Regions from separate parts of the Streptomyces phaeolivaceus genome, predicted to be linked through region 3. Evidence: riboswitches for the same ligand, from Rfam matches in the RefSeq annotation. Region 3 holds a riboswitch; each other region holds the start of a gene.
What was found. Region 3 has a riboswitch for cyclic di-AMP ahead of F9278_RS40835 (M23 family metallopeptidase). Riboswitches for the same ligand answer to the same signal wherever they lie in the genome.

Region 1 (4,929 bases), 4.2 Mb from region 3:
TGAGAAGTGGGACGAGTTGACGCGCCAACCGCTGCGGGCGGACACCCCCCGACACGCCCCCTTCTCGCCGTACGCCCCTGACCCGCCGTACGGGGTGCCCGCGGCTATAGCCGCGGGCAATCGTGCCGCTGGGGCGGCACGGGTGGGCGCAGGCGGTGCCCCGTGAGCGCCGGGTCGCGCGACCCGGCTCGGCCCGGCACCGGCCGCCGGGTGCCATGTGCAACGAGAGGCGGATCCCGACGGCCGTAGGCGGACGTACGCTGTCGTAGGCGGACGTACGCTGTCGTAGGCGGACGTACGCTGTCGTAGGCGGACGTACGCGGCCATAGGCGGACGTACGCTGTCGTAGGCGGACGTACGCGGAGTTGGGTCGGAGTTACGCCGATGCCTTGGTCAGGTGGGTCAGTTCCTCGGGGGTCAGGGTGAGGTCGGGGACGGCCAGGAGGGCCGGGAGTTGGTCGAGGGTGCGGGCGGAGGCGATGGGGGCGGCGACGGTCGGCTGGGCGGCGAGCCAGGCCAGCGCCACGGTCGCGTGGGCGGCACCCCGGGCCTCGGCGATCTCGTCGAGCGCGGCGAGGACCCGCGTACCGGTCGGCGTTTCGAGGTAGGCACCCGCGCCCGCCGCCCGGGGGCTGTCGACGGTCGTGCCGGGGCGGTACTTGCCCGTGAGGAAGCCCTTGGCCAGGCCGAAGTACGGGACGGCGGAGAGGCCCGCGTCGGCGGCGACGGTCTGGAGGGCGCCCTCGTAGGTGTCGCGGGAGACCAGGTTGTAGTGGGGCTGGAGGGCGACATAGCGGGCCAGGCCCTCGGCGGCCGAGAAGTCCAGGGAGGCCTTCAGGCGCTCGGGGGTGATGTTGGACGCGGCTATCGCGCGGACCTTGCCGGCCTTCACCAGCTCGTCGAGGGCGGTGATGATCTCCTCGACGGGCACCTCGGGCTGGTCGAAGTGGGTGTAGTAGAGGTCGATGTAGTCCGTGCCGAGGCGGGCGAGGGAGGCGTCGGCCGCGGCCTTGATGTTGGCCGCCGTCAGGCCCGGGTACTCGGGGTGCTGGCTCACCTTGGTCGCGATGACCACGTCGGCGCGGTTGCCGCGAGCCTTGACCCACTTGCCGATGATCCGCTCGGACTCACCGCCCTCGTTGCCCTCCACCCACGCCGAGTAGGCGTCGGCCGTGTCGACGAAGTTGCCCCCGGCCGCCTTGTAGGCGTCGAGGACGGCGAAGGACTGTGCCTCGTCCGCCGTCCAGCCGAAGACGTTGCCCCCGAGGGAGAGCGGGAAGACCTCGATGTCGGACGTGCCCAGCTTGCGAAGAGAAGTCATGTAGGGCGTCAACCCCCGGCCCGGACCCTCGCATTCCGCCCCACCATGAACAGCACGTGAAGGGAGGAGAGAGAAGGGGAGAGAGGGGGGGAGAGAGGGGGAGAGGGGGAGGGGGAGGGGGAGGGGGAGGGGTGCCTCGTCCTCTTACCGTCCCGTCTCGCCCCGGCATGGCGAACGCCGCGTAGGCCCGTGGCCCGCGCGGCGTCGTTGTTGTTGTGCTCCGGGGAGCGGGGGTGGTCCTACGGGGTGACGCCCTTGCTGCGGAGCCAGGCCGCCGGGTCGATGCCGCTGGCCGAGCCGCCGGGGTGGACCTCCATGTGGAGATGGGCGCCGGTGACGTTGCCGGTGGCGCCCACGCGGCCGATGACGTCGCCGGTGGTGACCTTCTGGCCGACGCTAACGCCGATGGAGGACTGGTGGGCGTACCAGATCTCGGTGCCGTCATCGAGGGTGAGGACGGTCTTGTAGCCGTACGAGCCCTCGTAGCCGGCCTGCGTGATCGTGCCGCTGCCGACGGCCTTGATCAGGGTGCCGGTGGGGGCCGCGAAGTCCAGGCCGGTGTGGTAGCCGGAGGACCAGTACGGGCCCGCCTGGCCGAAGGTGGAGGTGAGGGTGTAGGAGGAGGTGGGAAGCGTGAACTGGCCCGCGAGGGCCGCGATGCGTTCAGCTTCCTTCTTCTTCTCCGCCTCCTCGGCCGCCTTCTTCTCGGCGGCGGCCTCCTTGGCCTCGGCTTCCTTCTTCTCCTTGGCGGCCTGCTCGGCGGCCTTGTCCGCGGCGGCGGTCTGGGCGGCCTCGGCGGCGGCCTTGTCGAACGCGTCCTGCTGGGACTCGGCCTGCGCGATGATCCGGGCGCGCAGCGCCTCACCGGCGTCCGCCGTGCCCTGGGCGGTGTCGGTGGCGATCAGACCGGCGTTGCTGAGCGGGGAGGTGGAGGCCTCGGGCTCCGGCGTCTCGGCCTCGGGCTCGTCCTCGAAGACCGAGCCGACGTTCGGCATGTCGGGCATCGAGATGGAGACCGGGGCCTTGCCGGACTGCGCGCTCGCCATACCGGCTCCGCTGACGGCGGCTATGACACCGACGCCGAGAACCGTGGAGCTGCGGGCCAGTCCGCCACGGGCGAGTACGCCGCGCGGCTTGGCGACACGGTGCCGGCCGCGAACGGGACGCAGGGTGTCCTCGCTGGGATTCCACTCCTGCCAGGGGCCCTCGTTGTCGCTGCTGTAGCTGCCGTAACCGAACGTCTGGCTCTCGCCTTCGCGTTGGGTCGGCACGAACGGGGCTTCGGTCGCGGACCGGTTCGACGCCACGTGGGCGTACTCCTTCCTTCCTCCTCGCCTACCGGGTTAGCTGACGGGTTCGGAGCAGGAAGGTCTCCTACGCGCGTAAACCGGACGTGCGTACTGCCACGGCGGTTTCCGTGCGATTCACCCCAGGGTGGTGGTTCCCCGGTTCCCTTGCGGGATTCGGCGCGTGAGCACGGAGCCGTCTCTTGTGACGGCTGGGACGACCGCGCTGCGTTATCGAACGTTAATAGACACGAGTGCTCCATTCCAAGCTGTTCCGAATGATCGTTCCGGCTTTCGCGCTGGACTTTACGGGTCATGAGGGGCCGAAAACGGGCGAGTTGGCATTGACTCACGAGTAACAGTTGTCCTGACGGTACGTCAGTTGTTATACGCAGGACGGTCGGACGGGCACGCTCGGTGACATCGAACAGATGGGAGGCGCGAGATGTGAGAGACGTGAGAGACGTGTGTGCGGGGGCGGGTGTGCGGAGGGACGTGTGTGTCAGGGGCGGTGGACCACCAAGAGGGCCATGTCGTCCGTCGTACGGCCGCCCGTGTGCCGGCGCACCTCCTCCGCCAGGGTCGTCAGCAGGGCGTCCGGGGTGGAGAAGGCGCGGCCGGACAGGCGGGCGGCCGGGTCGTAGAAGACACCTCGCGCGTCCCTCGCCTCGGAGAGGCCGTCGGTGTGGAAGAGCAGCGTGGCGCCGGGCGGGAAGTCGGTCTCCTCCGCGCGGTCGGGCCAGGTGGCCAGGTCCTGCATGCCCAGCGGGAGCGCGGGCCGCGGGGCGTCCAGGGTGCGCAGGGTGCCGTCGGCGTACAGCAGCAGGGGGGACGGATGGCCCCGGTTGACGATCCGGGCGCGGCCGGCGCCGTGCGGGAACTCCGCCAGTACGGCCGTCACGAACCCCTCGTACTTCACCGCCGCGTCCCGGCGCGCGGCCTCCCGCCGGGTGCTCTCGCGGGCCAGTGCCCGTTCCAGCCGCTGGGCCACCGCCTCGAGCGTCGACTCCTGTTCGGCCGCCTCCCGGAACGCGCCGATCAGCACCGCCACCGCCGACACCGCCCCCAGCCCCTTGCCGCGCACATCGCCGACGACCAGCCGTACGCCGTGGGGCGAGTCCTGCACCGCGTACAGATCGCCCCCGATCGACGCCCCGGCCTGCGCCGCCTCGTACCGCGCGGCGATCTCCAGCCCGCCGATCCGCTCCTGCGGCACCGGCAGTACGGCCCGCTGCGCCGCCTCGGCGATCTCCCGGGCGGTCGCGAGCCGGGCGTCGCTGCGGCGGACGAGACGGTTGATCAGTACGGCCAGTACGGCGACGGTGGCCACCGTGGCGATCTCGGTGATCGCGTCCACATGGCCCGCGTCGTCGTAGACGATCCGTACGGCGGTGATGCCGGCGACCGAGACGACGCCGGTGATCACCGTGCCGTGCAGCGAGAAGAGCGGGGCCGCCACCAGGGGCGCGGCGGTGAAGAAGGGGACCGCCGTGAACTCGCTCGGGGTGAAGTGGTCGTAGAAGAGGCCGATGGCGATCAGCAGTGCGGGGACGACGCGGACGAGCGCACGGGCGTACGAGAACCGCCACCCGCCCGGCTCCCTCACGCCCTCCGCGCCCTCTCGCTGCCCCACGGATACAGGGTTTCCGGCGGCCGGGAACCGGGCTACTCGGCGGGGCCGAGTGGGCTAGCTAGGGCCTGTCTGACAATTCCCGTCGTCGCCCGGAGGGCGGCGTCGCGGCGTCGTGGGGGTACCTCCCGGTCGAGCGAAGCCGAGAGTGGGGGAGCGTGCATGGCGTCGCGAGGCAGGCGGGAATTGTGAGACAGGCCCTGGCGGGGGCGCGGGTGGGGTTTGTCAGCCGGCTGTCAGGCCCGTGAGGCCCGTCAGTTCCGGCAACGGCAGGGTGTGCTGCGTCTGGAGGACCTTCGCGCGGAGGTAGCGGACGTTGTGCGCGGTGGTGAAGACACCCGTGGGGACGCGGTGGCGGACGCCGACGCCCAGGTCGCGGAGTTGCCGCGCCTTGTCGGGGTTGTTGGAGAGCAGGTCCAGTTCGTCGATGCCGAGGGCACCGAGCATCTGGGCCGCCGCCGTGTAGTCGCGGGCGTCCTCCGGCAGGCCGAGCGCCGCGTTCGCCTCGTAGGTGTCGAGGCCCTGGTCCTGGAGGGCGTACGCGTCGAGCTTGTTGTAGAGGCCGATGCCCCGGCCCTCCTGGCGGAGGTAGAGGAGGACACCGCCGCGGTCGGCTATCCGCTCCACCGCCTCGCGCAGCTGCGGGCCGCAGTCGCAGCGGGCCGAGCCGAAGACATCGCCGGTCAGGCACT
Region 2 (4,929 bases), 7.7 Mb from region 3:
ACCGGGCACCGCGCGCCGCCCCGAGCGGAAGATCCCGTTCGCGGGGCGCCGTCTCTCGCCGGGCCCCTCCCCAGCCCCTCGTACGTCCTGTACATTCTGTACAGAAGCCGTTCCAGAGGAGGCGTCCCCATGCCCGCGAACCGACCGTCGGCCCGACATGTGCTGCCCGAGTTCACCGAGCGCACCGGTGCGGGTCACCGGACGATGGACCCGTACTCGAAGCTGCTGGAGGAACGGATCGTGTTCCTCGGGACACCGATCGACGACACGTCGGCGAACGACGTGATGGCGCAGTTCATGCATCTCGAGTACCAGGCGCCGGACCGCGACATCTCGCTGTACATCAATTCGCCGGGCGGCTCGTTCAGCGCGATGACGGCGCTCTACGACACGATCCGGTTCGTCACCTGCGATGTGGAGACCGTCTGTCTGGGGCAGGCGGGTTCGGCCGCCGCGGTGCTGCTGGCGGCGGGCACGCCCGGCAAGCGGTTCATGCTGCCGGGGGCGCGGGTGCTGATCCACCAGCCGGGGACGACCGACCGGATCGAGGGGCAGACGAGTGATCTGGTCATCCAGGCGGCGGAGTTGACGCGCAACCGCCGGATGCTGGAGGAGATGCTCGTCCGGCACACGGGGCGCGGCCCGGAGCGGATCGCCGCCGACATCGAGCGGGACCTGTTCCTCGACGCCGAGGCGGCGGTGGCGTACGGGTTGGCCGACCGGGTGATCCGGAGCCGCAAGGGCTCGCCCACGCTCCCCGGCGCGAGGTGAGGCGCGGATGCTGCCACCCGAACTGCCGCCGCTGCCCGCGCTCACCCGCGCCGAGGCGGAGCTGATCGACCGTTACCTGGACGTGGTCGATCTGCTCGGCCGGATCAATCCGGCCCGTCCGGGCGACACCTACCGCGGGTTGCGTGCGGCGCAGGCGCTCGTCGCGAAGGCGATCGCCCTGCGCGAGGCGCTCGAACTGATGCACAGGCGCGGGGAGAACGAGGTGCACGCCCCGACGCTCGCGCGGGCCCTGCGGGTCCTCGACGGCGAACGGCGGGCCGGCCGGGTGGCCCTGCCCCCGGAACCGGAGGACTCACCGACCTGAACCGATCCAGGCCCGCGCGCCGTACTACTGACGGGGCGTCCGGTCCGGGTTTCACGCCCTTCGGACGGCCTACCGCGATCGACCCATCGGCCCATACGTCGCAAGGACCTGTCAAGTTGCGCAACACGCCTGGTACATGGCCGGAGCACGCCATTCCGGTGCTGGTGCGGACCTCCTCGGCCACTTGGACACACCCGCCGAAATCCCCCTGTCCACCCGAACGGGGGAGTGGTGAGTAAGACCACAAATCCATGGTTCCGTTGGGATTTTCGGACGTCCGTGCGCCAAGATCCCTTCCTGACGACAAGCCCCCGCCGCAGCGGCGGGGCGATCCGGGTGGACGCCGAGTCCTGCCGCTACCCGGATGACCGGTCGACAGGAGTGCATCGGCAGGAGTGGAGGACCCAAGCACGACGGGTCGCCGGAACGGTCAACCCATGACCGGGCCGAGCAGCCCTTGGGGTGAAGCCGCGTCAGCGGCCGGGCAACTTCGCCAGCCCGAATCCGACAGGTCATCCTTCACAGGCGGCTGACGAAGGGTTGCGCATGACTGCGCTGAATCGTGTCCCGTCGCTGTTGACCCGGGCCGGCACGGCCTCGGCTCTCACCATCGCCGCAGTGAGCGGCAGCATCGTGGTCCCGGGCGCCGCATCCGGCGCCGAGGCCGCCACAGTGGCGTCGAAGGCACTCAAGGTCGCGGCTTCCAAGAAGGGCTCCCCTTACAAGTACGGCGCCACGGGTCCGGGCAGGTTCGACTGCTCAGGGCTGACGCTCTACTCGTTCAAGAAGGCGGGCAAGAAGCTGCCCCGTACTGCTCAGCAGCAGTACAACAAGACGAAGCACATCTCCGCGAGCAACCGCAAGCTCGGAGACCTCGTCTTCCTCCACTCCGGTTCGAGCGTCTATCACGTCGGTATCTACGCGGGGAAGGGAAAGATCTGGCACTCGCCGAAGACGGGTGACGTCGTCCGGCTGCAGAAGCTCTGGACGAAGAACGTCTGGTACGGCCGGGTCCGCTGACCCACCGTCGGGGGCGGCGGAGCGCTCCGCCGCCCCCGACGCCTCTGGTGCGCGCCGATCGCGGTCCTCATGTCTCCTGCGGACCGCCCGCCGTGACCGGTTGCACGGGGACCGTCCACGGAAGTTCGATCGCCACCGTCTTGCCGCCCTCCCGAGTGGGTCTGACGCTCAGCCTGCCGCCGCATTCGGCGGTCAGCCAGCGGATGATGACCATGCCCCGGCCGTTGTCCTGTTGGACGGCGGCCGGCAGTCGTTTCGGGAAGCGTGGATGGCTGTCGGTGACGCCGATGCGCAGGTGCTCGTCCCGGTCGAGGGCGAGGTCCACGGTGAAGGTGGGCGACTGGCCCAGGGTGTGCTGGACGGCGTTGGTGGCGAGTTCGGACACGATCAGGCGCACGGTCTCCGCGATGTCGGTGTCGCCCGGCAGGCCCCATTCGGCGAGCACGCCGGCGACGTAGTTCCGGGCGGCGGACACCGAGGCGGGATCGCTCGGCAGAGTGACGGATGCTTCCAGGTGATCTGCCATGGCGAGGCGTCCCTTTCCCACGGGACCGGTGTCCGACAGGGAGCGGATGGTTCGACTACGGTCCCGGACTGGTGCTTCGCGCCAGACTGCCACTACCTGGGCTGTCTCGGGTGCGATCCACCAAGATATGCATATATCTGTCGCTCGAAGCGGTGAACTATCCGACGGCCGACCGTATTCGGGTGGGGTCTTCGTCCATCCTCTGTCGTCACCCCGACTTCGCGCGCCGGGCGGAAGGAGAATCCCATGCAGTACGGTCCGGCGGTACGCCGCCGCAAGCTCGGTGCCGAGTTGCGTGTGCTGCGCACCCGTTCCGCGCTCACCAGTATCGAGGCGGCCGACCGCGTGGGCTGGCACCAGTCCAAGGTGAGCCGGATCGAGACGGGCGCCAGCGGGGTGAAGCCCGCGGACGTACGCAAGCTGCTGGACGCGTACGGGGTGGACGACACCGAATTACGGGAGCTGCTCCTGGCGTTGGCGGGCTCCGAGGACGGCGGCGGGCGGCACAACTGGTGGCACGCGTACCGGGGCGTACTGCCGCCGACGTACCGGGACTTCATCAGTCTGGAGTCGCAGGCCGGGGGGATGCGGACGCTGGAGACCTCGGTGGTGCCGGGGCTGCTGCAGATCCCCGAGTACGCGCGGGCGGTGACCCGGGCCGCGGTGGAGGGGCTGGAAGACGACAAAATCGACGCGCTCGTGGAGGTGCGGCTCGCGCGGCAGGAGGTTCTGCGCGGGAGCCCGCCGATGAGGCTGAGCGCGGTGCTCGACGAGGGCGTTCTCCGACGTGAGGTGGGTGGCCCGGAGATCATGACGCGGCAGCTGGTCCATCTGGTCGAGGCGGCGCGGCTTCCCCAAGTGCGACTGCAGGTGCTCCCGTTCACTGCCGGGGCGCATATCGGCGTCACCGGCCCTTTCGTAATTTTCTCGTTTCGGAGCACATCTGATCTGGACGTGGTTGTTCTCGACCACTTGACGAGTAGCCTCTACCTCGAACGGAAAGAAGACCTCAAGGCGTATGTCGAGGCCTTCAACGCCCTTCAGATCCACGCCCTTTCGCCCGAGGACTCGTTGGATTACATCGCCGGACTAGCCACCGGCGCGTAAGGAGGCACCATGTCCGCACTGCCTCGGAACGTAACCACCAGTACCGAACTGCGCGGAGTGCGATGGCTGCGCAGCAGTCGCAGCACCGGAATGAACAACTGCGTGGAGACGGCCCGTCCCGGGCCCGGCCGCTGGGCCGGTCTGGTGGCCGTACGCGACTCCAAGAACACGGCGGGGCCCGCCCTGCTGTTCGACCCCGACGCCTGGGAGGGATTCATCACCACGCTGCGGTGACCACCACCGACAGCGTGTGCGCTTCCGCTCGTGGCGACGCTCGGCCGGGACGCCGACTCACGGTCGCGTATCGCCGATGATCCCCACGGCTCGATCGATCTGCCCCTGTGTGAGATCCGCGCGGGCGGTCAACCGCAGCCGTGAGACGCCGTCGGGCACGGACGGTGGGCGGAAACAGCCGACGGCGAGACCCGCCGCCCGGCAGTTGGCCGCCCATCGGACCGCCTGATCCGGCGACGGCGCGCGTACGGACACCACGGCGGCGTCGGGCCGCACCGCTTCATGGCCCGACGCCGTCAGCCGTGTGTGCAGCTCCCGCGCCACCGCACGGGCCCGCGCGGCCCGTTGCGGCTCCCGGCGCAGCAGCCGCAGCGCGGCGAGCGCCGCGCCGGTCGCGGCCGGGGCGAGGCCGGTGTCGAAGATGAACGTCCGGGCCGCGTTGACCAGATGGTCGATGACGTGGGCCGGGCCGAGGACGGCACCGCCCTGGCTGCCCAGCGACTTCGACAGCGTGACCGTCACGACCACGTCGGGGTCGCCCGCGAGCCCCGCCGCGTACGGCGCGCCCCGGCCCCCGTCGCCCAGGACGCCGAGTCCGTGGGCGTCGTCCACGATCAGCCCGGCGCCGTACTCCCGGCAGACGGCGGCGAGGGCGGCCAGCGGGGCGGCGTCCCCGTCCACGGAGAAGACGGTGTCGGAGACGGCGACGGCGGGCACCCCGCCGCCCGTGCCCAGTGCCTTGCGGACCGACTCCGGGTCGGCGTGGGCGACGACCTGGGTGGTGCCCCGGGCCAGCCGGCAGCCGTCGATGAGCGAGGCGTGGTTGCCCGCGTCCGAGACGATCAGGGAGCCGTGCGGGGCGAGCGCGGTGACGGCGGCGAGGTTGGCGGCGTAGCCGGAGGAGAAGACGAGGGCGGCCTCGAAGCCGCAGAAGTCGGCGAGTTCC
Region 3 (4,929 bases):
CCTGGCACCTCTCGCAGCTGCACGGCAGGTGGGCGGCCGAGTCCCGGCTCGTGCGCGGCGACCTCACCTACGGCGAGAAAGTCATCGGCAGCCGGCGCGGCCACACCGGGCACCAGCATCTGCCCTGGGTCGCCCTCGACACCGACGCCACCGAGGAGCGCGGCGAGGTCTACGGCTGCGCGCTGGGCTGGTCGGGGTCCTGGCGCATCGCGGTCGCCCAACTCCCGGACGCGCGCGTGCAGATCACCGGCGGCGCCGGCTACGACGAGTCCGGGCTGCTGCGGCTGGAGACGGGGGAGACGTTCACCACGCCCGTCTTCGCCGGCCTGTGGAGCGACGGCGGCTTCGGCGGGGCCAGCCGCGCCTGGCACGCCTACCAGCGGACGTACGTCATCCCGGACGCGGACCAGGACCGGCCGGTGCTCTTCAACTCCTGGGAGGCCACCGAGTTCGACATCTCCGAGGATCAGCAGGGGACGCTGGCGCGGGCGGCGGCGGCCATCGGGGTCGAGCTGTTCGTGGTGGACGACGGCTGGTTCGGGGCGCGTACGAGCGACCGGGCCGGGCTCGGCGACTGGGCGCCCAATCCGGACCGATTCCCGAAGGGGCTCAAGCCGCTCGCCGACTATGTGCACGCCCTCGGGATGCGGTTCGGCATCTGGGTCGAGCCGGAAATGGTCAACCCGGACAGTGAGCTGTACCGGGCGCACCCCGAATGGGCACAGTTCCAACCGGGACGAAAGCGGACGGAGCTGCGCAATCAGCTCGTTCTCAATCTCGCCCGCGAGGACGTTCAGGAATACCTCTGGGAGCGGTTGGACGCGCTTCTCTCCAGCGCGCCGATCGACTATGTGAAGTGGGACTTCAACCGTTGCTTCACCGATGCGGGCTGGCCCGGCGAGCCCTATCCGCAGAAGCTCTGGGTCGAGCATGTGCGCGCCTTCTACGCCCTGCTGGACCGGCTGCGGGCCGCGCATCCGGGGGTGGCGTTCGAGTCGTGCTCGGGCGGCGGCGGCCGGATCGATCTCGGGGTGATGGCGCGGACGGACCAGGTGTGGACGTCCGACAACACCGACCCGCTCGACCGGCTCGCCATCCAGCACGGCTTCAGCCAGATCCATCCGGCCCGGACCATGGCCGCCTGGGTCACCGACAGCCCGAACAACCAGCTCAACGGCCGGGTCAGCTCGCTGCGGTTCCGGTTCGTCAGCGCGATGGCAGGGGTGCTCGGCGTCGGCGGCGACCTCACCGAGTGGACCGAGGAGGAGCTGGCCGAGGCGCGCGGCTGGATCGAGCGGTACAAGGAGATCCGGCCGGTCGTGCAGCGCGGTGATCTCTACCGGCTGCGGCCCCCGACCGGCGGGCTGAGCGCCGTGCAGTACGTCCACGGCGACGAGGTGGTCGTCCTCGCCTGGCTCCAGGCCCAGCACTACGGCGAGCCGCCCGCCCCGCTCCGGCTGCGTGGACTCGACCCGGCGGGGACGTATGAATGCCGCGAAACGGGCGAAGTGCACCGGGGGGCGGTGCTGTTGCATCACGGGATGCGGACGGGGCTGCGCGGTGACTTCGATGCGGCAGTTATCCGCCTGTGTCGCACTTGAGTGATCTGTCCGTAATGCAGCTGTAATTCCAACAAGCCCTGGAATAAAGCCTACTGAGTCGTAGGTGCGTGAGTAGCGTCATATTCGTGACGTTCCGCTGTCGCCATGTTCACGTAATTCTTGGGCGTTTCCAGGGCGGTTGGAAATGCTCAGGACCGGTCTCTAACGGAGCGTGAGCGTGAATTCATGTAAGGCTCAGGGAGGAAGACGCACAGGAAGTCCCAATGGTTGTCTCTGTGGGCACAAGTCGCTTAAGTTCGGCGTCAATCCGGACGGACGCCCAATCCTGCCGCCGACCGGAGCCGCGTACCGACCCGATCCACGGCAGGAGCGGGGGACCCACAGGAATCACCGCCTGTTCCGGTCTCCGGAACGGCTAGGGGTAAAGCCGTGCGCAAGCACGGCCGGACATCTCCAGTCCGCACCCGACAGCTCACCTCGTAGGCGCCGGAGAGGAATTCGCCATGCCCGCGAAGGGTAAGCACCGCCGTCCGAAGTCCCAGCGTTTCACCCGATCGATAGCCGCCGCCGGGACCGGTGGCGCGGCGCTCGCGCTGCCGCTGATCGGAGCCGCGGGCGCCCATGCCGCGACCCCGACCGCCGCCGTCTCCGGGGTGTCCGAGAAGACGGACACCGTCGCCGCCGAGAAGGCCGCGGCACAGGCGGGCGCTCGGATCGAGCAGGCCGAGAAGGCCGCGCAGGCCGAGAAGACCGCCACCAAGAAGGCGGCGACCAAGACCTATTCGGTGAAGGTCGGCGACTACCTCGCGAAGATCGCGGACGAGCAGGACGTCGAGGGCGGCTGGAAGCAGCTGTACTCGGACAACCGTGAGGCGATCGGCTCCGACCCCTCGCTCATCCACCCGGGCCTCAAGCTCAGCATCGACGGCCGGGCGACCTCGGGCGGCTCGTCGCAGTCGTCGAAGCCGCAGCTGTCGCAGTCCTCCAAGGCCGCCGAGTCGTCCGAGTCGTCGCAGTCGTCGAAGTCGGCCGGGACCTCGAAGCAGGAGTCGAAGGACACCCAGGCGTCGACCTCCACGTCGACCGAGCAGTCCTCGTCGTCCAGCGGCTCCGGCTTCAGCGTGCCGATCCAGGGCGCCACCGTCGGCACCGCGTACAAGACCGCCGGCAGCATGTGGTCCAGCGGCTACCACACGGGCGTCGACTTCGTGGCCCCGACCGGGACCACCCTCAAGGCCGTCGGCGCGGGCACCGTCGTCTCCGCCGGCTGGGGCGGCGCGTACGGCAACCAGGTCGTCATCAAGCTCGCCGACGGCTACTACGCCCAGTACGCCCACCTCTCCTCGCTCTCGGTCTCCGCGGGCCAGTCCGTGACCGGCGGCCAGCAGATCGGCCTCTCCGGCGCGACCGGCAACGTCACCGGGCCGCACCTCCACTTCGAGATCCGCACCAGCCCCGACTACGGCTCGGACATCGACCCCCTGGCCTACCTCCGCTCGAAGGGCGTCAGCGTCTGACGGCACCCCCGCCCACCGCGCGCGGTGAAGGCCGGCTCCCGTGATCCGGGGCCGGCCTTCGGCGTTTCATGATCGCCGTGTTGCGGTCTTGTGGCATGGCTGATCAACATCTCGACACTTCCACGAGGCGCGGGAAGAGTGCTCGGCGTAAGCGCTTTCCACCTCGTCGAAGGAGTGTTGGTGCGTACCGCCCGACCCCGAAGAACCCGACCCCGAAGAACCGTCGTCCTCACCGCGACCGCCCTGCTCTTCTCCGCGCCCGCCGGCCATGCCGCCGAGGCACCGCGCAGGGTCGTGGAGAACCTGGACCGCGGCCTGGTCGCCGTGCCGTCCGGGGACGGGACCTTCCTCAGCTGGCGGCTGCTCGGCACGGAGTACGCCCGGTACGGCGACACCGTCGCGTTCAACGTGTACAAGGGCCGCAAGCGGCTGAACCGGGCGCCGATCACCCGGTCGACGACCTTCCAGGACGACAGCCGGGGCACGGGCGCGTACAGCGTGCGGGCCGTCGTCGACGGGCGGGAGGAGAAGCCGGGTCCGGGGTCGGGAGCGAGGCCGGGTCCGGGACCGGACTTCGGCAAGGGGTACGCCGAGATCCCGCTCGCCGCCGCCGACGGATACAGCGTGCAGCACGCCTGGCCCGGTGACCTCGACGGGGACGGACGCTACGAGCTGGTCGTCAGCCGGCTCTCCGGCACCCGGGACCGGCCCGACCTGCTGGAGGCGTACACGCTGACCGGCGAGCGGCTCTGGCGTGTCGACCTCGGACCCGGCTCCTACACCCAGGCAGGCGGGAACGGCGCCAACGACCCGGCGCCCGCCGCGATCAGCGGTTCGACGGCGATCGGCGGATACCGCAACGACGACAACGTGACCGTGTTCGACCTGGACGGCGACGGCCGGGCCGAGGTGCTGGTGCACACGGCCGACGGGACGACCTTCGCGGACGGGGCTCGGGTCGAGGCAGCGTCGCCCGCGAGCCAGTTCGTCTCCGTGGTCGACGGCGCGACCGGCACCGAGCGCGCCCGGCAGCCCGTGCCCGAGGACCTCGTCGCCGACGGCCCCTCCGGCGGCCACTTCGGCATCGCCTACCTCGACGGTGTCCACCCGAGCCTCGTCACCAAACTGGTCACCCGGGTCGGCGCCCGGCGCGGCGCCTTCCGTGTCCTCTTCCAGACCTGGGACTTCGACGGCACGGACCTCACCCGCCGCTGGAAGTACGTCGTCCCCGCGGGCAGCGGCGCCACCAGCTTCCACCAGATCCGTACCGTCGACGTCGACCGCGACGGCAGGGACGAGATCGCCGACGGCAACTACGTGGTGAACGGCGACGGCACGCTCCGGTACGTCGTCGACGGCGCCGGACACGGCGACCGCTTCCACATCGCCGACCTCGACCCCGACCGCCCCGGCCTGGAGGGCTTCGCCATCCAGCAGGCCGAGTTGGGCGTCATCCCGAACTTCCCCTGGTACTACTACGACGCCGACACCGGCGAGCGCCTGGTGACCGGGCGGCATCCGGCGGACTGGGAGAACGACACCGACATCGACGTCGGCCGGGGCAGCACCGGCGACATCGACCCGGACCACCCCGGCTACGAGTACTGGACGTCCACCGCCGACGTCACCGCACCCGGCGCCGGCGTGTACAACGTCCAGGACGGCAAGGTCGCCACGACCACCCCCAGCGTCAACTTCCGTATCTGGTGGGACGGCGACAAGGGCTCGGAGCTGCTGGACCTCACCCATGTCTCCGAGTGGGACCCGGCCACGGAGACCAGTACGAGGATCTTCGACCCGGCCGGAGTCGTCTCCGGGGCCCGCAACGCGACCCCGTTCTACGGCGACAT
Region 4 (4,929 bases), 2.2 Mb from region 3:
ACTCGTTGCGCTCGATGACCGCGTTGGCCGCGCTCAGAATCGTCTGCGTGGAGCGGTAGTTCTGCTCCAGCAGGATCGTCGTCGCGTCCGGGTAGTCCTCCTCGAACTGGAGGATGTTGCGGATGGTCGCACCGCGGAAGGCGTAGATCGACTGGTCGGCGTCACCCACGACGCACAGCTCGGCGGGCGGTACGTCCCACTCGTTGGGCGGGACGTCGACCGGGTGCTCGGAGGTGCCGACCAGCACTCTGACCAGGGCGTACTGGGCATGGTTGGTGTCCTGGTACTCGTCGACGAGGACATGCCGGAAGCGGCGGCGGTAGTGCTCGGCGACGTCCGGGAAGGCGCGCAGCAGATTGACCGTCGTCATGATCAGGTCGTCGAAGTCCAGCGCGTTCGCCTCGCGGAGGCGGGACTGGTACATCGCGTAGGCCTGGGCGAGGGTCTTCTCGAAGCCGTCGGAGGCCTGGGCGGCGAAGTCCTCCTCGTCGATCAGCTCGTTCTTCAGGTTCGAGATCTTGGCGCTGAAGGACTTGGGCGGGAAGCGCTTCGGGTCGAGGTCCAGATCACGGCAGACGAGCGCCATCAGCCGCTTGCTGTCGGCGGCGTCGTAGATGGAGAAGGAGGAGGTGAAGCCGAGCTTCTTGCTCTCCCGGCGCAGGATCCGTACGCACGCGCTGTGGAAGGTCATGACCCACATGGCGTTGGCGCGCGGGCCGACGAGCTGCTCGACGCGCTCCTTCATCTCACCGGCGGCCTTGTTGGTGAAGGTGATCGCGAGGATCTGGCCGGGATGGACCCGCCGCTCGCCCAGCAGATGGGCGATGCGATGGGTGAGCACCCGGGTCTTGCCCGAGCCGGCGCCGGCGACGATGAGCAGGGGGGACCCGGCATGCACCACGGCCGCGCGCTGGTTCTCGTTCAGCCCGTCCAGGAGCGCCGCCGCGTCGATCGCGGGGCGGGGGGCGCCGTCGCGGTAGTACGCGTCCCGGTCCGGTGGCGCGTCGAACTTCCCGCCGAACAGATCGTCCGGAAGCGGCTCCGGTACGTGATCGTCCTCGGGCGGCGGCGGGGGTTCCTCCGCGTGGCCGCGGGGGGCCTGGAGGTCCGCCAGAAAGCTGTCGTCAAAGAGGCTGCTCATCGCTCTCCGAGTCTAGGCGCCCCCACTGACAGCGGGAGGCCGCCCCGGGAAGTTCACAACCGTACACACTCGCCACGCACCGCGACCGCCGCGCGACGGTGAGCGATCGATCCTACCGTCTGTCGCGCCGAAGAGGCTAAGGTCACGAAAACGTATCAGGCATATCGAACATCAACCTTCACACGGGCCACACGAGTTGGCTAGCTTTTTCCCTAGGACCGTACGACCCAACCGGCGAACGTCGCCGGGCCGCACGGCCTCCGCCGAGTCCGGTACGCCTTCCGTCGGCGCCGGAGCCGGGGACCCACCGACCTCTGGGGTGAATCGACCCGACCGCCGCACGCGGCAAGGGTCGTAGGGCAAACCTTCCGAAGCTTGCGCCCGAACCCGACAGCTAACTCGGTAGGCGGACAACGGAAGGAGACGCCGAACCATGGCGCCGCACCGCAAGCCGCGTCCGGCCGGCCGGACGCGCGCGGGCATCCGCACCCCCGCTCTCGCCACCGCCGCCCTCACCTCCGTGGCCCTGCTCTCGCAGACGGCCACGGCCGCGCCGTCGACCGACGACAGGCCGAGCCTGGAGGAAGTCGAGAAGAAGGTCGACGACCTCTACCGCCAGGCCGGGTCGGCGACCGAGAACTACAACGCGGCCAAGGAGAAGACGACCAAGCAGAAGAAGCAGGTCGACACCCTCCTCGAAACCGTCGCCAAGCGCACGGAGAAGCTCAACGAGGCGCGGGAGGAGCTGGGTTCGTTCGCCGCGGCCCAGTACCGCAACGGCGCGGCCGCCCCCGACCAGGCCTCGCTGCTCCTGGCGGACAACCCGCAGGACTACTTCGACCAGAACCAGCTGATGGACCGGTTGACGGACCGTCAGAAGGACGCCGTCGACTCGTACGTCACCGAGCAGGCCGAGGCGACGGAGCAGCGCCAGGAGGCGAGCGACAGCCTCGAACAGCTCACCGAGTCACAGAACGCCCTCAAGACCAGCAAGGCCAAGGTCCAGGCGAAGCTGGCCGAGGCCCGTGAACTGCTCTCCAGCCTCACCGCCGAGGAGAAGGCCCGGCTCGCCGCGATCGAGAAGCGCGAGCAGGAGGAGGCCGACCGCAAGGCGGAGGAACTCACCCGGCAGCAGACGGCGACAGCCCAGCCGACCCAGAACACCCAGGGGAGCCAGGAGACTCAGGGAACCCAGGGAACGGTCCAGGAGGAGGCCTCCGCCGGCACGGAGACATCCACCGAGACCGCCGCCCCGGCCGAGGACTCCACCTACGCCTCGAAGGCCGCCAAGGCCCTCGCCCGCGCCCGCGCACAGATCGGCAAGCCGTACGTCTGGGGCGCCACCGGCCCCGGCTCCTACGACTGCTCCGGCCTCACCCAGGCCGCCTGGAAGGCCGCCGGCGTCGACCTCCCCCGCACCACCTACGACCAGGTCAACACGGGCACCACCGTCTCCCTGTCGAACGCCAGGCCCGGCGACCTGATCTTCTTCTACGACAACATCGGCCACGTCGGCCTCTACATCGGCAACGGCATGATGATCCACGCCCCCAAGCCGGGCACATACGTCCGCGAGGAGTCGGTCTTCTACGACGGCGAGTCCTCGATCCACAGCGTGGTGCGACCGGCGTGACGGCAGGGCGACAGCCCGGTCAGGTCCGTCCGGGCAGCTCCAGCATGCGGGGTATCTCGCGCCGATAGCGGTTCACCGCCGCCCACGCCGCGTCGGGTTCCGCGGCGAGCTTGGCGCGGGCGGTGGTGAGCCGGCCCAGGGGCCCGGGACCGGCGGACCGCAGCCAGTCGAGGCGCTGCGCGAGATCGGAGGCGTCGCTGTCGGTGAAGGTGCGCAGAAGGGTCGCGCCCAGGGCGAGATAGGACCGGACCTGGTCCGCGGCCCGGCGGGTCTCGTACTCGTCCGAGGGAATCGCGGGCATCGTATAGATCAGTTGTTCCCATTCGACGGCGTCCACGGGCGCCTGTGAGACCTCGCCGATCCAGCGCGCGGCCGCAGGCGCGTGGTCACCGGCCAGGGTCGCCGCGTAGCGGGACTGCGCGGACAGTACGGCGTACGCGTCCTCGGTGATCAGTTCCCTGGCCAGAGGCGCGAGTTCACCGACATCACGCAGGGCCTTGGCACCGGCGAGGCTCATCACGGCACGCAGCAGATCGCGCGGCAGCCCGCCGGAGAGCACCTGGCACAGCCACAGGTAGGGCTCGGGCAACCAGACACCGCGCAGTTCCAGCAGGCTGCGGGCCTGTGCCAGGTCGAGCGGCGGCACGGCCACGACCTTGTCGAAGGCACTGTCGAACGCGGTCCGCACGTCGAGCACATGCCGCCCGAACGCGGTGAGCGCGTCCTCGGAGACGGCGACCAGGAAATGGCATCCCTGAATACCGAAGACGACCTTGAGGTCGTTCAGGAACCGCTCGGCCTCCTCGGCGCTGCCGAGTTTGTCCAGTTCGTCGATCCCGATCACGACCCGGCCGCCGAGCGGGCGCCGTTCCAGCGCGACGAGATCGAGCAACGCCCGGAACCGTGCGACCAGTTCGGGATAGGTCAACACCTGTTCCGTGTGCTGGACCTGCCGCGCGTCGGCGAGTTGGAGGCCGGCGGGGAGCGCGAGCTGGTTGGTCCGGGTGCGCATGACGGTCAGTTGGTAGTGGAGGGTGCGCAGATGGCGCAGGGCAGCGGCTTCCGCGGCTCCGGTGCGTCGTTCGTGCCTGCGCGTGGAACGCCCTGAGAGCACCAGGGCCCACCCGATACCGACGACCGCGGTCACGGCTCCGCCGATTCCGACGAGCAGCGGCCGATCCACGGACCACGACTGCCCGAGTTCGGTGAGCTGCGGCCACAGGAACGCCCCGACGCAGGTGAGCACCCCGGCGACCACGGCGAAGGCCGCCCCGATCCGCTGCGCCCGTGCCTTCCAGCGGGTCGGCTCGGTCCCGGGCGGCCCGTCATCGGCCGCCTCCACTCCGGTGATCCTGCGGCACACCTCCGCGAAGAGGTGGATCAGGAACTCCCGCGGGTCGTACGACGTCGGGGCGGGCACCAGCACGAGCAGGTCGTCGGCGGCGGTCGCCGCGTCGGGTGCGCAGAACCGTTGCATGAGACTGCTCTTGCCGGCCCCGCGTGGCCCGCTCACTCCGAGGCTGGCGCTCTCCAGTTGCCTCAGGTGGTACTCGGTCTGCCGCGCCGCCTCAGTGGCCACGAACTGGTCGGAGCGGCGGATTCCGGTGAGGCGGGAGGGGTCGATCGTGGGAAAGCTGAGGCTCTGGTGGCCGCGACCCACCGGCAGTCGGCCCCGCAGGAGCGGCATCACACCGTCCCGGGCGAGGGCCGCCAGCCAGTCACGCCTTGCCTGGACCGCGGCGTCCCGGGAACGGGTGGCGGGGAGTTCGGGCCAACGCGTGGGGTCTTCGAGGCGGAGAGCGCGGTGGGTGGCGGCGTGCGGGCGGGCGTAGAGGTAGACGGGGAGGGTGAGTGCGGTCAGCACGGCGGAGACCATCGCGACGGCGGGAAGGCGATCGGGGGCGACGCCCGTCAGAACCGACAGCACGACGAGGGGGCCGAAGGCCGGCGCCGGTGAAATCACCCAACGCCTGTGCCAGGCGGCGGCCGACGTCGGCCACTGCCGGAATCCGAGCCAGACGAGAGCCGCCCCGAACCATGCCAGGGCCACCTCGTCCAGGGCCATCCCCATCAGGCCCACGGCGTTCAGCAGGAAGATCACGCCGAGGCCGGCGATCGTGCCGTACACGAAGGTGAGCACCGGTCCCGCCCACCA

Region 1: it holds a riboswitch for cyclic di-AMP, as region 3 does, so the genes downstream of both, F9278_RS22355 (M23 family metallopeptidase) here and F9278_RS40835 (M23 family metallopeptidase) in region 3, are expected to answer to the same signal.
Region 2: it holds a riboswitch for cyclic di-AMP, as region 3 does, so the genes downstream of both, F9278_RS05770 (C40 family peptidase) here and F9278_RS40835 (M23 family metallopeptidase) in region 3, are expected to answer to the same signal.
Region 4: it holds a riboswitch for cyclic di-AMP, as region 3 does, so the genes downstream of both, F9278_RS31165 (C40 family peptidase) here and F9278_RS40835 (M23 family metallopeptidase) in region 3, are expected to answer to the same signal.

The regions. Positions count from the first base shown of each region.
Region 1 is NZ_CP045096.1:4,759,864-4,764,792, forward strand. It holds gene F9278_RS22350 (aldo/keto reductase) at 377-1,321, opposite strand; gene F9278_RS22355 (M23 family metallopeptidase) at 1,561-2,628, opposite strand; cyclic di-AMP (ydaO/yuaA leader) riboswitch at 2,639-2,800, opposite strand; gene F9278_RS22360 (PP2C family protein-serine/threonine phosphatase) at 3,110-4,240, opposite strand; gene F9278_RS22365 (GTP cyclohydrolase II) at 4,463-4,929, opposite strand, start outside.
Region 2 is NZ_CP045096.1:1,206,460-1,211,388, forward strand. It holds gene F9278_RS05760 (ATP-dependent Clp protease proteolytic subunit) at 130-771, shown strand; gene F9278_RS05765 (hypothetical protein) at 779-1,096, shown strand; cyclic di-AMP (ydaO/yuaA leader) riboswitch at 1,469-1,639, shown strand; gene F9278_RS05770 (C40 family peptidase) at 1,643-2,116, shown strand; gene F9278_RS05775 (ATP-binding protein) at 2,184-2,642, opposite strand; gene F9278_RS05780 (helix-turn-helix domain-containing protein) at 2,889-3,749, shown strand; gene F9278_RS05785 (DUF397 domain-containing protein) at 3,759-3,983, shown strand; gene F9278_RS05790 (8-amino-7-oxononanoate synthase) at 4,041-4,929, opposite strand, start outside.
Region 3 is NZ_CP045096.1:8,956,427-8,961,355, forward strand. It holds gene F9278_RS40830 (alpha-galactosidase) at 1-1,601, shown strand, start outside; cyclic di-AMP (ydaO/yuaA leader) riboswitch at 1,903-2,061, shown strand; gene F9278_RS40835 (M23 family metallopeptidase) at 2,066-3,079, shown strand; gene F9278_RS40840 (rhamnogalacturonan lyase family protein) at 3,260-4,929, shown strand, end outside.
Region 4 is NZ_CP045096.1:6,707,759-6,712,687, reverse strand. It holds gene pcrA (DNA helicase PcrA) at 1-1,141, opposite strand, end outside; cyclic di-AMP (ydaO/yuaA leader) riboswitch at 1,393-1,565, shown strand; gene F9278_RS31165 (C40 family peptidase) at 1,575-2,774, shown strand; gene F9278_RS31160 (NACHT domain-containing protein) at 2,794-4,929, opposite strand, start outside.